2 regions of the Streptomyces violaceus genome follow, and region 2 is predicted to be linked to the other one. Evidence: riboswitches for the same ligand, from Rfam matches in the RefSeq annotation. Region 2 holds a riboswitch; the other holds the start of a gene.
The links. A riboswitch is a leader RNA that binds a small molecule or an ion and turns the genes downstream of it on or off. The one in region 2 is predicted to bind cyclic di-AMP.
Positions count from the first base shown of each region.

Region 1: another riboswitch for cyclic di-AMP. It lies ahead of OG542_RS24150 (transglycosylase family protein); the one in region 2 lies ahead of OG542_RS21425 (M23 family metallopeptidase).

Region 1 covers NZ_CP107911.1:5,324,268-5,331,307, forward strand. The annotation lists gene OG542_RS24135 (nucleoside triphosphate pyrophosphohydrolase) at 1-441, shown strand, start outside; gene OG542_RS24140 (cytochrome P450 family protein) at 486-1,751, shown strand; gene OG542_RS24145 (transglycosylase family protein) at 1,899-2,855, shown strand; cyclic di-AMP (ydaO/yuaA leader) riboswitch at 3,084-3,250, shown strand; gene OG542_RS24150 (transglycosylase family protein) at 3,255-3,944, shown strand; gene eno (phosphopyruvate hydratase) at 4,202-5,482, shown strand; gene OG542_RS24160 (FtsB family cell division protein) at 5,588-6,064, shown strand; gene OG542_RS24165 (DUF501 domain-containing protein) at 6,130-6,660, shown strand; gene OG542_RS24170 (Ppx/GppA phosphatase family protein) at 6,657-7,040, shown strand, end outside.
Region 2 covers NZ_CP107911.1:4,747,765-4,754,804, reverse strand. The annotation lists gene OG542_RS21430 (aldo/keto reductase) at 1-450, opposite strand, end outside; gene OG542_RS21425 (M23 family metallopeptidase) at 614-1,645, opposite strand; cyclic di-AMP (ydaO/yuaA leader) riboswitch at 1,657-1,813, opposite strand; tRNA gene OG542_RS21420 (tRNA-Met) at 2,109-2,182, opposite strand; gene OG542_RS21415 (dihydrofolate reductase family protein) at 2,275-3,402, opposite strand; gene OG542_RS21410 (MarR family winged helix-turn-helix transcriptional regulator) at 3,493-4,008, shown strand; gene OG542_RS21405 (GTP cyclohydrolase II) at 4,174-4,815, shown strand; gene OG542_RS21400 (MarR family winged helix-turn-helix transcriptional regulator) at 4,934-5,458, shown strand; gene OG542_RS21395 (ATP-binding protein/SpoIIE family protein phosphatase) at 5,477-6,556, opposite strand; gene OG542_RS21390 (ATP-binding protein) at 6,556-6,999, opposite strand; gene OG542_RS21385 (STAS domain-containing protein) at 6,999-7,040, opposite strand, start outside.

The DNA of each region.
Region 1 (7,040 bases), 580 kb from region 2:
GTCTTCCACGCCCGCATCGCCGAGGAAGGCCGCCCGGAAGATGGGGAGGCCCCCTTCTCCATCGACGACGTGGCCGGCGGCATCGTCGCCAAGCTGATCCACCGCCACCCGCACGTCTTCGGCGACGAGACGGCCACCACCCCCGAGGAGGTCAAGGAGCACTGGCTGCGCACCAAGGCGGTCGAGAAGCAGCGCACCTCCGTCACCGAGGGCATCCCCCTCGGCCAGCCAGGCCTGGCCCTCGCCGCCAAGCTGGCCTCCCGGGCCCGCACCGCGAACCTGGACATACCGCTCCCACCCGTCGAAGGCATCGGCTACGACCTCCTGGCCCTGGCGGTCCGCGCCGAGTCGGAGGGAGTGGACCCGGAGGCGGCCCTGAGGGCGGCGGCCCGCGCGTACCGGGACGCGATCAGGGAGACCGAGGGCGGAGACCGGGCCTGAGACCGACGGGCGTGACGCGCTCCGCCGCTGCGTAGGGTCATGGCATGCAACATGAAGTGCCCGGGGTGCCCGAGCTGTTTTCGTGGGAGTTCGCCACCGACCCCTACCCTGCCTACGCCTGGCTCCGCGAGCACGCCCCCGTGCACCGGACCAAGCTCCCCAGCGGTGTGGAGGCCTGGCTGGTCACGCGGTACGCCGATGCCAAGCAGACCCTCGCCGACAACCGTCTCTCCAAGAACCCGGCGCATCACCACGAACCCGCGCACGCCAAGGGCAAGACCGGTATCCCCGGGGAGCGCAAGGCCGAGTTGATGACGCATCTGCTCAACATCGATCCGCCGGACCACACCCGGCTGCGGCGGCTCGTGTCCAAGGCGTTCACGCCCCGCCGGGTCGCCGAGTTCGAGCAGCGGGTTCAGGAGCTCACCGACGGTCTCATCGACGGGTTCGCGGAGCGGGGGTCCGCCGACCTGATCCACGAGTTCGCCTTCCCGCTCCCCATCTACGCCATCTGCGACCTGCTCGGCGTCCCCCGCGAGGACCAGGACGACTTCCGGGACTGGGCGGGCATGATGATCCGTCACCAGGGCGGACCCCGGGGCGGCGTGGCGCGGTCCGTGAAGAAGATGCGCGGCTACCTCGCCGACCTCATCCACCGCAAGCGGGAGGCGCTGCCCGCCGAACCCACCCCCGGCGAGGACCTCATCTCCGGTCTCATCCGCGCCTCCGACCACGGCGAGCACCTCACCGAGAACGAGGCCGCAGCCATGGCCTTCATCCTGCTGTTCGCCGGTTTCGAGACGACCGTGAACCTGATCGGCAACGGAACCTACGCCCTGCTCACCCACCCCGAGCAGCGCACCCGGCTCCAGGCCTCCCTCGCCGCCGGGGAGAGAGGCCTCCTGGAGACCGGCGTCGAGGAACTCCTGCGCTTCGACGGCCCCGTCGAGCTCGCCACCTGGCGCTTCGCCACGCAGCCGCTCACCATCGGAGGGCAGCACATCGAGGCCGGCGACCCGGTGCTCGTCGTCCTGGCCGCCGCGGACCGGGACCCGGAGCGGTTCGCCGATCCGGACGTGCTCGACCTCGCCCGCCGCGACAACCAGCACCTCGGGTATGGCCACGGCATCCACTACTGCCTCGGCGCCCCCCTCGCCCGTCTGGAGGGCCAGACCGCCCTCGCCACGCTCCTCACCCGCCTCCCGGACCTCCGGCTCGCGGCCGACCCGGCCGAGCTGAGGTGGCGCGGCGGCCTGATCATGCGCGGGCTGCGCACCCTGCCGGTGGAGTTCACGCCCGCCCAAAGGTGACACGCCGTCAGGACTGTGATCTTCACGTGATCTACGCGGCATTAACTTGTGACAAGTGATCGTCTGCCTATACGTTCACCCATCATCAGCGCGGCCTGGGAAATCCGGCGCCGCGCCGGTCACTGCCCTCTTGCGAAAGGTCTCCGTATGCTCTCCGGGAACGGTCGGCACCGTCGCCCCCGCCAGGCTCCGGCTCTCCTCGTCGCGGCCGGAGTGACCGGCTCCGCCATCGCGATCCCGCTCCTCGGAGCCTCCGGCGCCAGCGCGGCCGACGGCACGACCTGGGACCGGATCGCGGACTGCGAGACCGGCGGCGCCTGGAGCCAGAACAGCGGCAACGGATACTTCGGCGGCCTGCAGTTGTCCCAGGAGGACTGGGAGAACCACGGCGGCCTCGACTACGCCCCGAGCGCCGACCTGGCCAGCCGTTCCCAGCAGATAGCCGTGGCCGAGAGAATCCTCGCCGACCAGGGAGCCGGCGCCTGGCGTACCTGCGGACTGCTCTCCGGCCTCGAGCAGGACAAGAAGTCGTCTGACTCGGATGACTCGTCTGGTTCGTCGGATTCATCCGGATTGCTCGACTCCCTCGGTTCCTCCCCTTCGCCGTCCGACTCGCCGACCCCTGACGAGTCGTCGACCTCGAAGGACGATTCCGCTACGTCCGACAAGTCGCCCGACTCCGAGGAGTCCGCTTCGCGGGACCAGGAGCCCGACAGCTCCCCGTCGACGACGCCCGAGCGTGACAGGTCCGGCAACTCGCGGCAGGACGACGACTCTTCGGCTCTCACCGAGACCGGCACCGACACCGGCTCCGGCCGTCACCGCGGCCCCAGTGCCGACGAAACCCAAACGCCCGAGAACGGCCGCACGGACGACTCCACGGGCCGTCACGCCTCGCGCGACGAGGAGGGCTCCCGCGACACGTCCGAGGGTGCCTACATCGTGGGTATCGGCGACAGTCTCTGGTCCATCGCCGACTCCCTTGACGTCAGCGGCGGATGGCACGAGCTCTATGACGGCAACAAGAAGGCTGTCGGTACCGACCCGAACCTCATCCGCCCCGGTCAGACGCTCACGGTAGAGGGCGAAGCGGGCGAGAAGTAGTTGTTCGGGCAGTGCGGAAACAGGGGCGGAAGTCGCCCCGAACCCGCGCGAGTTCGCGTCATGATTCGCGGCTAATGTCCCGTTTGGGGTCCGTGAGAGATAGATCTCAGAAGCCCTGATCGTCTTTGAAATTCGGCGGATCGCGTGGCTACGGTCGGGACCGCTCGTCACCACGAGCCCCGGCTGCCGCAACGCCGAATCCTGCCAGCGGCCGTACGGGAACAGTCGTCGCGTCAAGCGCCGTAGGCAGGAGCGGGGGACCCAAGGTAAGTGCCCGACCGGCCGGTTGCGCCGGAAGGGCTTGGGGTGAAGCCGTGTCCCGGGAGGGGCGCGGCCGGGCAACTCAACCGGCCCGAACCCGACAGCTCACCTCGCAGGCGTCGGTGAGGGGATCCTTCCATGCTGTTTTCCAGCAAGGGCAAGCACCGCCGTCCGTCCAAGGCCAGCCGTGCCATCGCCGTCGCCGGTGTCACCGGCGCCGCTGTCGCCGCCCCGCTGATGGCGGCCGGCGGCGCTTCCGCCGCCACCGCCTCCGAGTGGGACGCCGTCGCCCAGTGCGAGGCCGGCGGCAACTGGTCCATCAACACCGGCAACGGCTACTACGGCGGTCTGCAGTTCTCCGCCTCCACCTGGTCCGGCTACGGCGGTACCAAGTACGCCGCCACCGCCGACCAGGCCACCAAGGAGCAGCAGATCGAGATCGGCGAGAAGGTCCTCGCGGGCCAGGGCAAGGGTGCCTGGCCGGTCTGCGGCAAGGGCCTGTCGAGCGCCGGCTACAGCGGCGGCGGCTCCTCCTCGAGCGACTCCGGCAGCTCCTCGCAGCAGAGCACCGAGTCCCGCGAGACCCAGCAGCAGCCGGCCTCCCGCTCCGACGAGCGCCCGGCCGCCAAGAAGACCGTCACCACCCCGACCGGCAAGAAGGTCAAGAAGGGCGACGGCGAGTACAAGGTCGTCAAGGGCGAGACCCTCAGCTCGATCGCGGCGGACGAGAAGGTCGAGGGCGGCTGGGAGAAGCTGTTCCAGCTGAACAAGGACATCGTCGAGGACGCCAACCTCATCTACCCGGGCCAGCAGCTGCACCTGAAGTAAGCAGCGGCTCTCAAGGGCTCCCCGCCCCGGCGCGTGTTCCCCCGTACGCGCCGGGGCGGGGTTTCTTCTGCCGGACTTTTCCGTCACCGTCTTTGTTCCGTTCGGAAACAATTTACTCTCGGTTCTGTCCATGGGGTGGGCGACCCGGTGGCCGATCGGCCCGAGCCGGTTAGGCTCATGTCGCGAGCCACCACGGCCCGCACCTCGCCGGGTCCACGCGACCCGCGTACCCAGCGTCACATCAGAAGGAGATGCTCGTGCCGTCCATCGACGTCGTCGTAGCCCGGGAAATCCTGGACTCCCGAGGCAACCCCACGGTCGAGGTCGAGGTCGGCCTCGACGACGGCAGCACCGGTCGTGCCGCCGTCCCGTCCGGCGCCTCCACGGGCGCCTTCGAGGCCATCGAGCTGCGTGACGGCGACTCGAACCGCTACCTGGGCAAGGGTGTGGAGAAGGCCGTCCTCGCGGTCATCGAGCAGATCGGCCCGGAGCTCGTCGGCTACGACGCCACCGAGCAGCGCCTGATCGACCAGGCGATGTTCGACCTGGACGCCACCGACAACAAGGGCTCCCTCGGCGCCAACGCCATCCTCGGCGTCTCCCTCGCCGTCGCCCACGCCGCCTCCGAGGCCAGCGACCTGCCGCTCTTCCGCTACCTGGGCGGCCCGAACGCGCACCTGCTGCCGGTGCCGATGATGAACATCCTGAACGGCGGCTCGCACGCCGACTCCAACGTGGACATCCAGGAGTTCATGATCGCCCCGATCGGCGCGGAGTCCTTCTCCGAGGCGCTGCGCTGGGGCGCCGAGGTCTACCACACGCTGAAGAAGGTCCTGAAGAGCAAGGGCCTGGCCACCGGCCTCGGCGACGAGGGCGGCTTCGCCCCCAACCTCGGCTCCAACCGCGAGGCCCTCGACCTCATCCTCGAGGCGATCAAGGAGGCCGGCTACACGCCCGGCGAGCAGATCGCCCTCGCCCTCGACGTGGCCGCGTCCGAGTTCTACAAGGACGGCGCCTACACCTTCGAGGGCAAGACGCGCTCCGCCGCCGAGATGACCGAGTACTACGCCGAGCTCGTCGACGCGTACCCGCTCGTCTCCATCGAGGACCCGCTGTACGAGGACGACTGGGACGGCTGGAAGACCATCACCGACAAGCTCGGCGACAAGGTCCAGCTCGTCGGCGACGACCTGTTCGTCACCAACCCCGAGCGTCTGGCCCGCGGCATCGACGAGAACGCCGCCAACGCGCTCCTGGTCAAGGTCAACCAGATCGGCTCGCTGACCGAGACCCTGGACGCCGTCGAGCTGGCCCAGCGCAACGGCTTCAAGTGCATGATGTCCCACCGCTCCGGCGAGACCGAGGACGTCACCATCGCCGACCTGGCCGTCGCCACCAACTGCGGCCAGATCAAGACCGGCGCCCCGGCCCGCTCCGAGCGCGTCGCCAAGTACAACCAGCTGCTGCGCATCGAGGAGATCCTCGACGACGCGGCGGTCTACGCCGGCCGCAGCGCCTTCCCGCGCTTCAAGGGCTGACGCACAGCTTCATAGGAAGCGTCGTACGTACGTCCCCGGACTCGGTCCCGTACCGTGTCCGGGGACGTACGCGCGTATGACGGTGCAGCGGGAGAGCGGGGAGACATGGCCGTGAAGGACCGGGACCGTTTCTCCACCTCGACCAGGATCCGGCTGCTCGGCGAGCAGACCGCGGCCCGGGTCTACCGCTCCCAGACCCGGCGCCAGGCCCGCCGCTCCCGGCTGACCGGCCGCGCCGCGCTGCTCGCCCTGGTGATGTGCACGCTGATCGTGGCGCTGGCCTACCCGATGCGGGAGTACGTCTCCCAGCGCGCCGAGATCGACGACCTCCAGCGCGAACAGCAGCAGGCCCGCCAACGTGTCGAACGGTTGCGCGACCAGAAGGCGCGCTGGCAGGACGACGCGTACGCGGAGCAGCAGATCCGGCAGCGGTTGCACTACGTCATGCCGGGGGAGACGGGATTCATCGTCGTCGACCCGCACGCGGCGCGGCAGTCACACGCCGTGCTCGGGACGGCCGACCGCCCCTGGTACGCGAACGTATGGGACGGCGTCGACAAGTCCGACGCCTCCGAACGGTGAACCGAAGACCAGCCGGTCATCCGACTCGCATATCTGACTCAAAGAAAGACAGCCTGAAGACAGTCATGGAAACGCCCCCGCCGACCACCCCGCGCACCGAGCCCACCGACGCGGACGTCGAGGCCTTCAAGCAGCAGCTCGGCCGGCCCCCGCGCGGTCTGCGCGCGATCGCGCACCGGTGCCCGTGCGGGCACCCGGACGTCGTCGAGACGGCACCGCGGCTGCCGGACGGAACGCCGTTCCCCACGCTGTACTACCTGACGTGCCCGCGCGCCGCCTCGGCGATCGGCACGCTGGAGGCGAACGGCGTGATGAAGGAGATGACCGAGCGGCTGGCCTCGGACCCCGAGCTGGCGGCGGCCTACCGGGCGGCGCACGAGGACTACATCAGGCGCCGGGACGAGATCGAGGAGCTGAAGAACTTCCCCAGCGCGGGCGGCATGCCGGACCGGGTGAAGTGCCTGCACGTGCTGGTGGCGCACTCGCTGGCCGCGGGGCCCGGCGTGAACCCGCTCGGCGACGAGGCGATCGAGATGCTGCCGGAGTGGTGGCGCAAGGGCCCGTGCGTGACGAATGCCGAGGAGGCCGCCCAGTGACCCGTGTCGCCGCCGTGGACTGCGGTACGAACTCCATCCGCCTGCTGGTCGCGGACGCCACGGTGTCCAACAGCGCCTCCGGCGCGGGGGCCACCTGTGAGCTGGTCGACCTGGACCGCCGGATGACGATCGTGCGGCTCGGGCAGGGCGTCGACCGCACCGGCCGGCTCGCCCCCGAGGCGCTGCGGCGGACCTTCGCGGCCTGCCGCGAGTACGCCGACATCATCAAGGAGCACGGGGCGGAGCGGCTGCGGTTCGTGGCGACCTCCGCCTCCCGGGACGCCGAGAACCGCGACGAGTTCGTGCGCGGCGTGCTGGACATCCTGGGCGTCGAACCCGAGGTGATCTCCGGGGACCAGGAGGCCGAGTTCTCCTTCACC
Region 2 (7,040 bases):
CCGCACCTTGCCGGCCTTCACCAGGTCGTCGAGCGCCCCGATGATCTCCTCCACCGGCACGTCGGGCTGGTCGAAGTGGGTGTAGTAGAGGTCGATGTAGTCGGTGCGCAGGCGGCGCAGCGAGGCGTCGGCAGCGGCCTTGATGTTGGCGGCGGACAGGCCCTGGAACTCGGGGTGCTGGCTGACCTTGGTGGCCACGACGACGTCGGCGCGGTTGCCGCGCGCCTGAAGCCACTTGCCGAGGACGGTCTCGGACTCGCCGCCCTGGTTGCCGTCCACCCACGCCGAGTAGACGTCGGCGGTGTCGACGAAGTTGCCGCCGACGGCGGTGTACGCGTCGAGGACGGCGAACGACCGGTCCTCGTCGGCGGTCCAGCCGAAGACGTTGCCGCCGAGGGCGAGCGGGAAGATTTCGAGGTCGGAGGAGCCGAGCTTGCGAAGAGAAGTCATGCTCCTCGTCAACGGCCGTGCCGGAGCGGCTCATTCCAGGGCGGACGCAAAGGTCCTGTAAACGCCCCCCGTACACACCGGCGACGCACACACCGAAGACCGGTAGCCCTGACGTCGGGGGGTCGTCGTCAGGGCTACCGGTGCTTCGACTGGCTTCTGCCGCTTACGGGTTCAGTCCCTTGCCCCGCAGCCACGCCATCGGGTCGATGCCGCTGCTGGAGCCACCGGAGTGAACCTCGAGGTGCAGGTGGGCCCCGGTGACGTTGCCGGTGGCACCGACGCGGCCGATGACATCGCCCGTGCTGACCTTCTGGCCGACGCTGACGCCGATGGAGGACTGGTGCGCGTACCAGATCTCCGTGCCGTCATCGAGGGTGAGGACGGTCTTGTAGCCGTACGAGCCGTTCCAGCCCGCCTCGGTGATGGTGCCGCTGTGCACCGCCTTGATCGGCGTGCCCGTGGGAGCGGCGAAGTCGAGACCCGTGTGGTAGCCGGAGGACCAGTAGGCGCCGGCCTGACCGAAGCTCGAGGTGAGGGTGTACGAGGAGGTCGGCAGCGTGAACTGCTTGGCGAGGGCGGCGAGCCGCTCGGCCTCGGCCTTCTTCTTGGCCTCCTCCTCCGCCTTCCTCTTGGCTTCGGCGGCCTTGGCCTTGGCCTCCTGCTCCGCCTTGGCCACGGCTTCAGCGGCCGCCTTCTCGGCGGCGTCGGCGGCGTCCTGCGCGGCCTTGGTGTCGATCTGGTCCTGCTGGTACTCGACCTGGGCCATGATCCGGGCGCGCAGCGCCTCGCCGGCACCGGAGGAGTTCTCCTCGGTGTCCGCCGTGACCGTGCCGAGACCGCTGAGCGGAGTCGAGGAACCCGCGGGGGTGTCGTCGTCCGAGATGAGGGAACCCACCGAGGGCAGGTCCGGCACGGAGATGGACACCGGCGGCTTGCCGGTCTGGGCGCTGGCCATGCCGCCCGCGCCCACGGCGGCTATGACGCCGACGCCCAGGACGGTGGAGCTGCGGGCGAGGCCTCCGCCTCGCTGCTTGGTGACGCGATGCCGGCCACGGACGGGACGGATGGATTCCTCGGTGGGGTTCCACTCCTGGAACGGGCCCTCGTCGGTGCGCTGACCGCCGTAGCCGAATTTTTCGGTGTCGCGCTGGTTGCGCGCGAACGGGGCCGCGGGGGCAGGCCGGTTGGACGCCACGTGGGCGTACTCCTTTCCTTCCTTCTCGCCTACCGGGTTAGCTGACGGGTTCGGAGCAGGAAGGTCTCCTACGCGCGTATAACAACCGTGCTTCCACGGCGGTTTACGCCCGATTCACCCCAAGTGGTGGTTCCCCGGTTCCCTTTCGGGATTCGGCGCGTGCGCACGGAGCCGCCTTCTGTGACGGCTGGGACGACCGCGCTGCGTTATCGAACGTTAATAGACCCGGGGAGTGGATTCCAGCGATTCCACTTGATCATTAACCTTTTTCGTGCGGACTTACCTGCCATGACCGGCCCAAATCGGGCGAGTTGACCGCTCCGTAAGTGACTGCTGGGTATTGACGGTGTGTCAGTTGCCATGCGGAGCGATGAGCTGCGCTCACTGGCAGTAACGGAGGTGCGGAAACCCGGAAATACACCGAGGGCCGGAACCCTTTCGGATTCCGGCCCTCGGCCTTCAGTAGCGGGGACAGGATTTGAACCTGCGACCTCTGGGTTATGAGCCCAGCGAGCTACCGAGCTGCTCCACCCCGCGTCGTTGTGATTCCAGTGTACGCCATCCGCGGGACCACTCGTGACCACCCCATGCTGAGCAGGTTGCCGGTGCGGGGTCCGCCCTCGCCTCCCCTACAGCAGATGGCGGTTCGGGGCCTTGGCCCGGTGCTCGTGTTCCGGGAGTGCGACGACCTCCGCCCCGCCGGCCGCCAGCACGCCGCTGCCGTCGGCGTCCGGGACGAAGGTGTCCGGCTCGCGCCAGGCGGTGACCACTCGGCGTACGCCCGCGTCGAGGAGCAGCCGGGCACAGGGTGCGGGGCGGGAGGCGCGGCGGGCACAGGGCTCCAGGCTGCTGTAGACCGTGGCGGTGGCGAGTCGCGGGTCGGACGGGTCGAGCTTCGCCAGGGCCGCCTCCTCGGCGTGCGCGACCGGGTCGTCGCCCTCGCGGGAGTGGCCGCGGGCCAGTTCCGTACCGTCGGCCGCGACCACCACCGCGCCCACGCTGAACGCCGTGTCCGACGGCGGGCAGAGGTCCGCCAGTTCGCAGGCGAGGGCCAGCCAGTGGTGGTCGGCCGCGGTGGCGAGGGAGCCGGTACCGGGGGCGGTGGGTTCGTACCGCATCAGGACGACGTCCTCGATGGGCCGCGTCTCCAGCAGCCGGAGCCGGCCGCCCTGGTAGCCGCCGGGCCCGAAGAGGCGGGGCGCCTTCGGATCGCCCACGAAGAGCGGGGCGAGGACCAGCTGGAGTTCGTCGGCGAGGCCCTGGGTGAGGAGCTGGGTGTGGATCAGGCCGCCGCCCTCGACCATGAGCCGTCGCACACCCCGTACGTCGTGCAGGTGGGTGAGGAGCCGCCGCCAGTCGAGGTCGGTGCCGAGGGGGACCACGTCGGTGGCGAGGCCGAGGGCCCGGGCACGCTCGGCGCCCTGGTCGCTCGTGTAGAGGACCTTCTCGCCGCCGGTGTGCCAGAACCGCGCCTCCGGGTCGAGGTCGCCCGAGCCGCTGACGGTCACCTTGAGGGGGTATGCCGGCCGGCCGGCGGCTGTGCGGGCGGCGCGCCGCTCGTCCGAGTTGACCAGCAGGCGCGGGTTGTCGGCGCGGATGGTGCCGGCGCCGACCAGGATCGCGTCGACGGACGCCCGGACCTCGTCGACCCGGTCGAAGTCGGCCGGGCCGGACAGCAGCAGGCGTTCGGGCCCGGTGTCGTCCAGGTAGCCGTCGAGGGAGACGGCGGCGGACAGCAGGACGTACGGGTGAGGCATCGACGCTCCCCGGTCGGGTGGGACGGCGGACCGGCGGGATCGAACTCGCCGGGTCTTGGTTCAAGTTTGAAACAAACCTACACTGGCGGCATGACGACTCGCTGGCTCACCCCCGAGGAGCAACGCGCCTGGCGCGCGTACATCGCCTCCTCGCTGCTCCTGGAGGACGCGATCGACCGGCAGCTCCAGCAGGACGCCGGCATGCCGCACCTGTACTACTCCATCCTGTCCGTCCTGTCGGAGTCCCCCGAACAGCGGCTGCGCATGACCGATCTCGCCGAGCGGCTGAAGATCACGCGCAGCCGCCTGACGTACGCGGTGACGCGGCTGGAGAAGGACGGCATGCTGCGGCGCGAGGCCTGCCGGCACGACAAGCGGGGCAGCATCGCCGCACTGACCGACGCGGGGTTCGCCGTACTGGAGCGCGCGGCGCCCGGGCATGTCGAGACCGTGCGCAACTTTGTGTTCGACCGGCTCAGCGAGGAGCAGGTGGCGCAGCTGGAGGAGATCTCCGCGGCGATCGCGCAGGGGCTTCAGGAGGACGGAACACGGCCGACGTCGGACGACGTGCCCTGGCGGCGGAGGTCCTCCACGGCCTGTTCGTGAGGCGGCACGCGGTCCCCCCTGTGGCACTTGAGTGAGGCACGTCACAAGGGGCCGGACTCGTTGATTCAAATTTAAAGCAAGGGTAGTGTTCCGAACCGTGGATCTGCTTCAAATCTGAAGCAGACGGCTGTGCAGCCGAACAGGAACGGAACCCGGAGGCCCCGCATGCCCGACACCCCCGCCGCCCTCGCCACCCCGCGCTCACGCGTCCGGGTACCGCTTCGCTTCCACGACGGCTACCAGGTCGACGCCGAAGTCGTCACCTTCCACGGACTGGCCGACAACCAGGAACACGTGGCCGTCGTCCTGGGCGAGCCGGGCCCGGCCCCGCTGGTGCGGCTGCACTCCGAGTGCCTGACCGGGGATGTGTTCGGCTCGGCCCGCTGCGACTGCGGTCCGCAACTGCGCGAGGCGGTCGAGCGCATAGCCGACCGCGGCGGCGTGCTCCTCTACCTCCGCCAGGAGGGCCGGGGCATCGGCCTCTACAACAAGCTCGACGCGTACGCCCTCCAGGACGAGGGCCTCGACACGTACGAGGCGAACGCGGCGCTGGGGCTGCCGGAGGACGCCCGCGACTACACGGCGGCGGCTCAGATGCTCCGGGCCCTGGGCATCAAGGAGCTGGACCTGCTCTCCAACAACCCCGACAAGGCGGACCAGTTGCGCACCCTGGGCGTCGACGTCCGCGACCGCGTCCCCACGGGCGTCTTCACCACCGCGCACAACGTCCGCTACCTGCGCGCCAAGGTGCTCCAGACCCAGCACACGCTGCCCCTCGCCGCGCTGACGGAGCTCAGCGCCGGCTGAACGGGGCCCGGCCGGGCCGGTGCTGAACCGAGGCTTGCTTGCCCCTCGGCTCATCGGGTACAGCCTTTGAAAGAGGGCGATCTACGTAGTACCCGTAGCTGATGGAAAGTGACGTTTCGTGACCGATCTCGGCGCCCCCGGCGATCCCCTGGCGAGGGGACCGGGCGACGGCCCAGAGGCCGTCGCGTCGTGGATCGCCGATGCTGTGGACAGCTTGACGGACCTGTGGTCGGTCGCCGCCCAGGCGGCGTCCCTGCGCCTGTCCCCGCACCAGCTGCGGGCGCTGCGCACCGTGGAGGCGACGCCCGGCCTGAACGTCACGGCCCTGGCGGACGAGCTGGACATCGGCCTCCCCACGGCCAGCCGGCTCTGCGACCGGCTCGCGGCGGCCGGCCTGCTGGAACGGGCCCCGCACCCGGGCACCCGCCGCGAGGTACAGCTGTTGCTCACCTCGCACGGCCGGCATGTCCTGAGCGATGTCGCAGGCCGCCGGACCGAGGCCCTGGCCACGGCGCTGGCGGCGATGGAACCGGCGGAACGGGTGGCTCTGAGCCGGGGGTTGCGGGGATTTCTGTCGGCACGGGAAGCGGCCGCGCCGCACCCTGACGGAACTGACGGGACGGGCGGGGCTGACGGGCAGTGAGGGCGGCAGAAGGTGAATTCAGGCCCGCGAGCCGGGCCGGCCACCAGCACCGGCAGTAGCACCAGTACCAGCACCCAGTACGGCCACACACGTATCGTCCCGCACCGGCAGGGCCGCACTCCCGGCGTCCCGCAGCACCGCCACGGCCACCACAGCCGGGTCGCAGGAGAGGAGCACGCCGTCGTCGGGCGGCGTCCAGCGGCCGGGCAGACCGTCGCTGTGCAGGACGAGCAGGCTGTCCTCCCGCCACGGAAGGCGCTGCACGGGCACGGACGCCGGGGCTTGCGCGCCCACGATGCCGGGGTGGGACAGCAGCGGCTTCCAGGTGCCGTCGGTGCGCAGACGGCCGCCGACGTTGCCGACCCCGGCGAAGCTCAACTGCCCAGACCGCAGGTCGAGTTGAGCCACGGAGACGGCCGCGCCACGGGTCGGCCGCAGGGCCCTGCCCAGGTGCCGCAGGATCTCGGCGGGCGGCAGGTCGGCCACCCCGCGCAGTTCGGCCACGGCGGCGCCGGACGCCTCGGCGGCCTTGGGCCCGTGCCCGAGCCCGTCGGCGAGCAGAAGGGTCACGCGGTCGCCGCCGTACACCTGGCTCCACGCGTCGCCGGAGTACTCGGCCCGGCCGAGGGGGACGTTGACGCCGCCCACGCGCGGGCCCGGCGGGGGCTGCGCCCCCTTGGCGGCCCGCTCGGGGCCGATGCGGGCCACGGCCACGGTGCCCCGCCCGGGGGCGCTGTGCAGGTCGAAGTCGTTCGCTATGCGCCGGCACGTGCCGAGGCCGGCGCCCAGGGAGGACGCGGTGGTGTAGCCGTCGCGCATCGCCGCCGCGATGTCCGGGATGCCGGGGCCGTGGTCGAGCGAGACGAGCTGCACGGACGTCCCGGGGGTGCCGTCGTACCCGTGCTCGACGAGGTTGATGAGGACGCGCCCGCCGTCCGCGTGCCGCAACAGGTTGGTCGCCAGCTCCGTCGCCACGAGCGCGGCGGTCGCGGTGCGGGGCCCGGGGAGCCCGGCGCAGGCGCTGGCCTCCTCGGCCGCCACACGGACGTCCCGCACCCGGGTCGAGTCGTCCACCGGCACGTCCCACACCCTGCTCATCAGGACCCCGGCCGGGACGGCGGTACGGCGGTGGCCCAGGCGGTGACGGTGACGGTGGTCCCCTCGCCGAGCCGGCTGTCCACCTCGAACTCGTGGACCAGCCGCTTGGCCCCGCTCATGCCGAGACCGAGCCCGCCCCCGCTGGTGTAGCCGTCGGTCATCGCCTGGTCCAGGTCACGTATGCCGGGCCCGGTGTCGACGAAGGCCAGCCGCAGCCCGTTCGACGACCCCAGGCCCAGCGGGGTGATCTCCACATGGCCGCCCCCGCCGTGGACGAGGGTGTTGCGGGCCAGTTCGCTGGCCGCCGTGACGAGCTTGGTCTGCTGCACCAGCCCGAAGCCGAGCTCGGCGGCTGCCTGCCGCACCTGCTGCCGTACCCAGGCCAGATCGGCGTCCGAGCCGATCGGCAGGCTCGTCGGCGCGGCATGGCGGGAGGCCTGCATCAGGGACTCCCCTCACTGTGACGCTCACCGGCGGCGAGCAG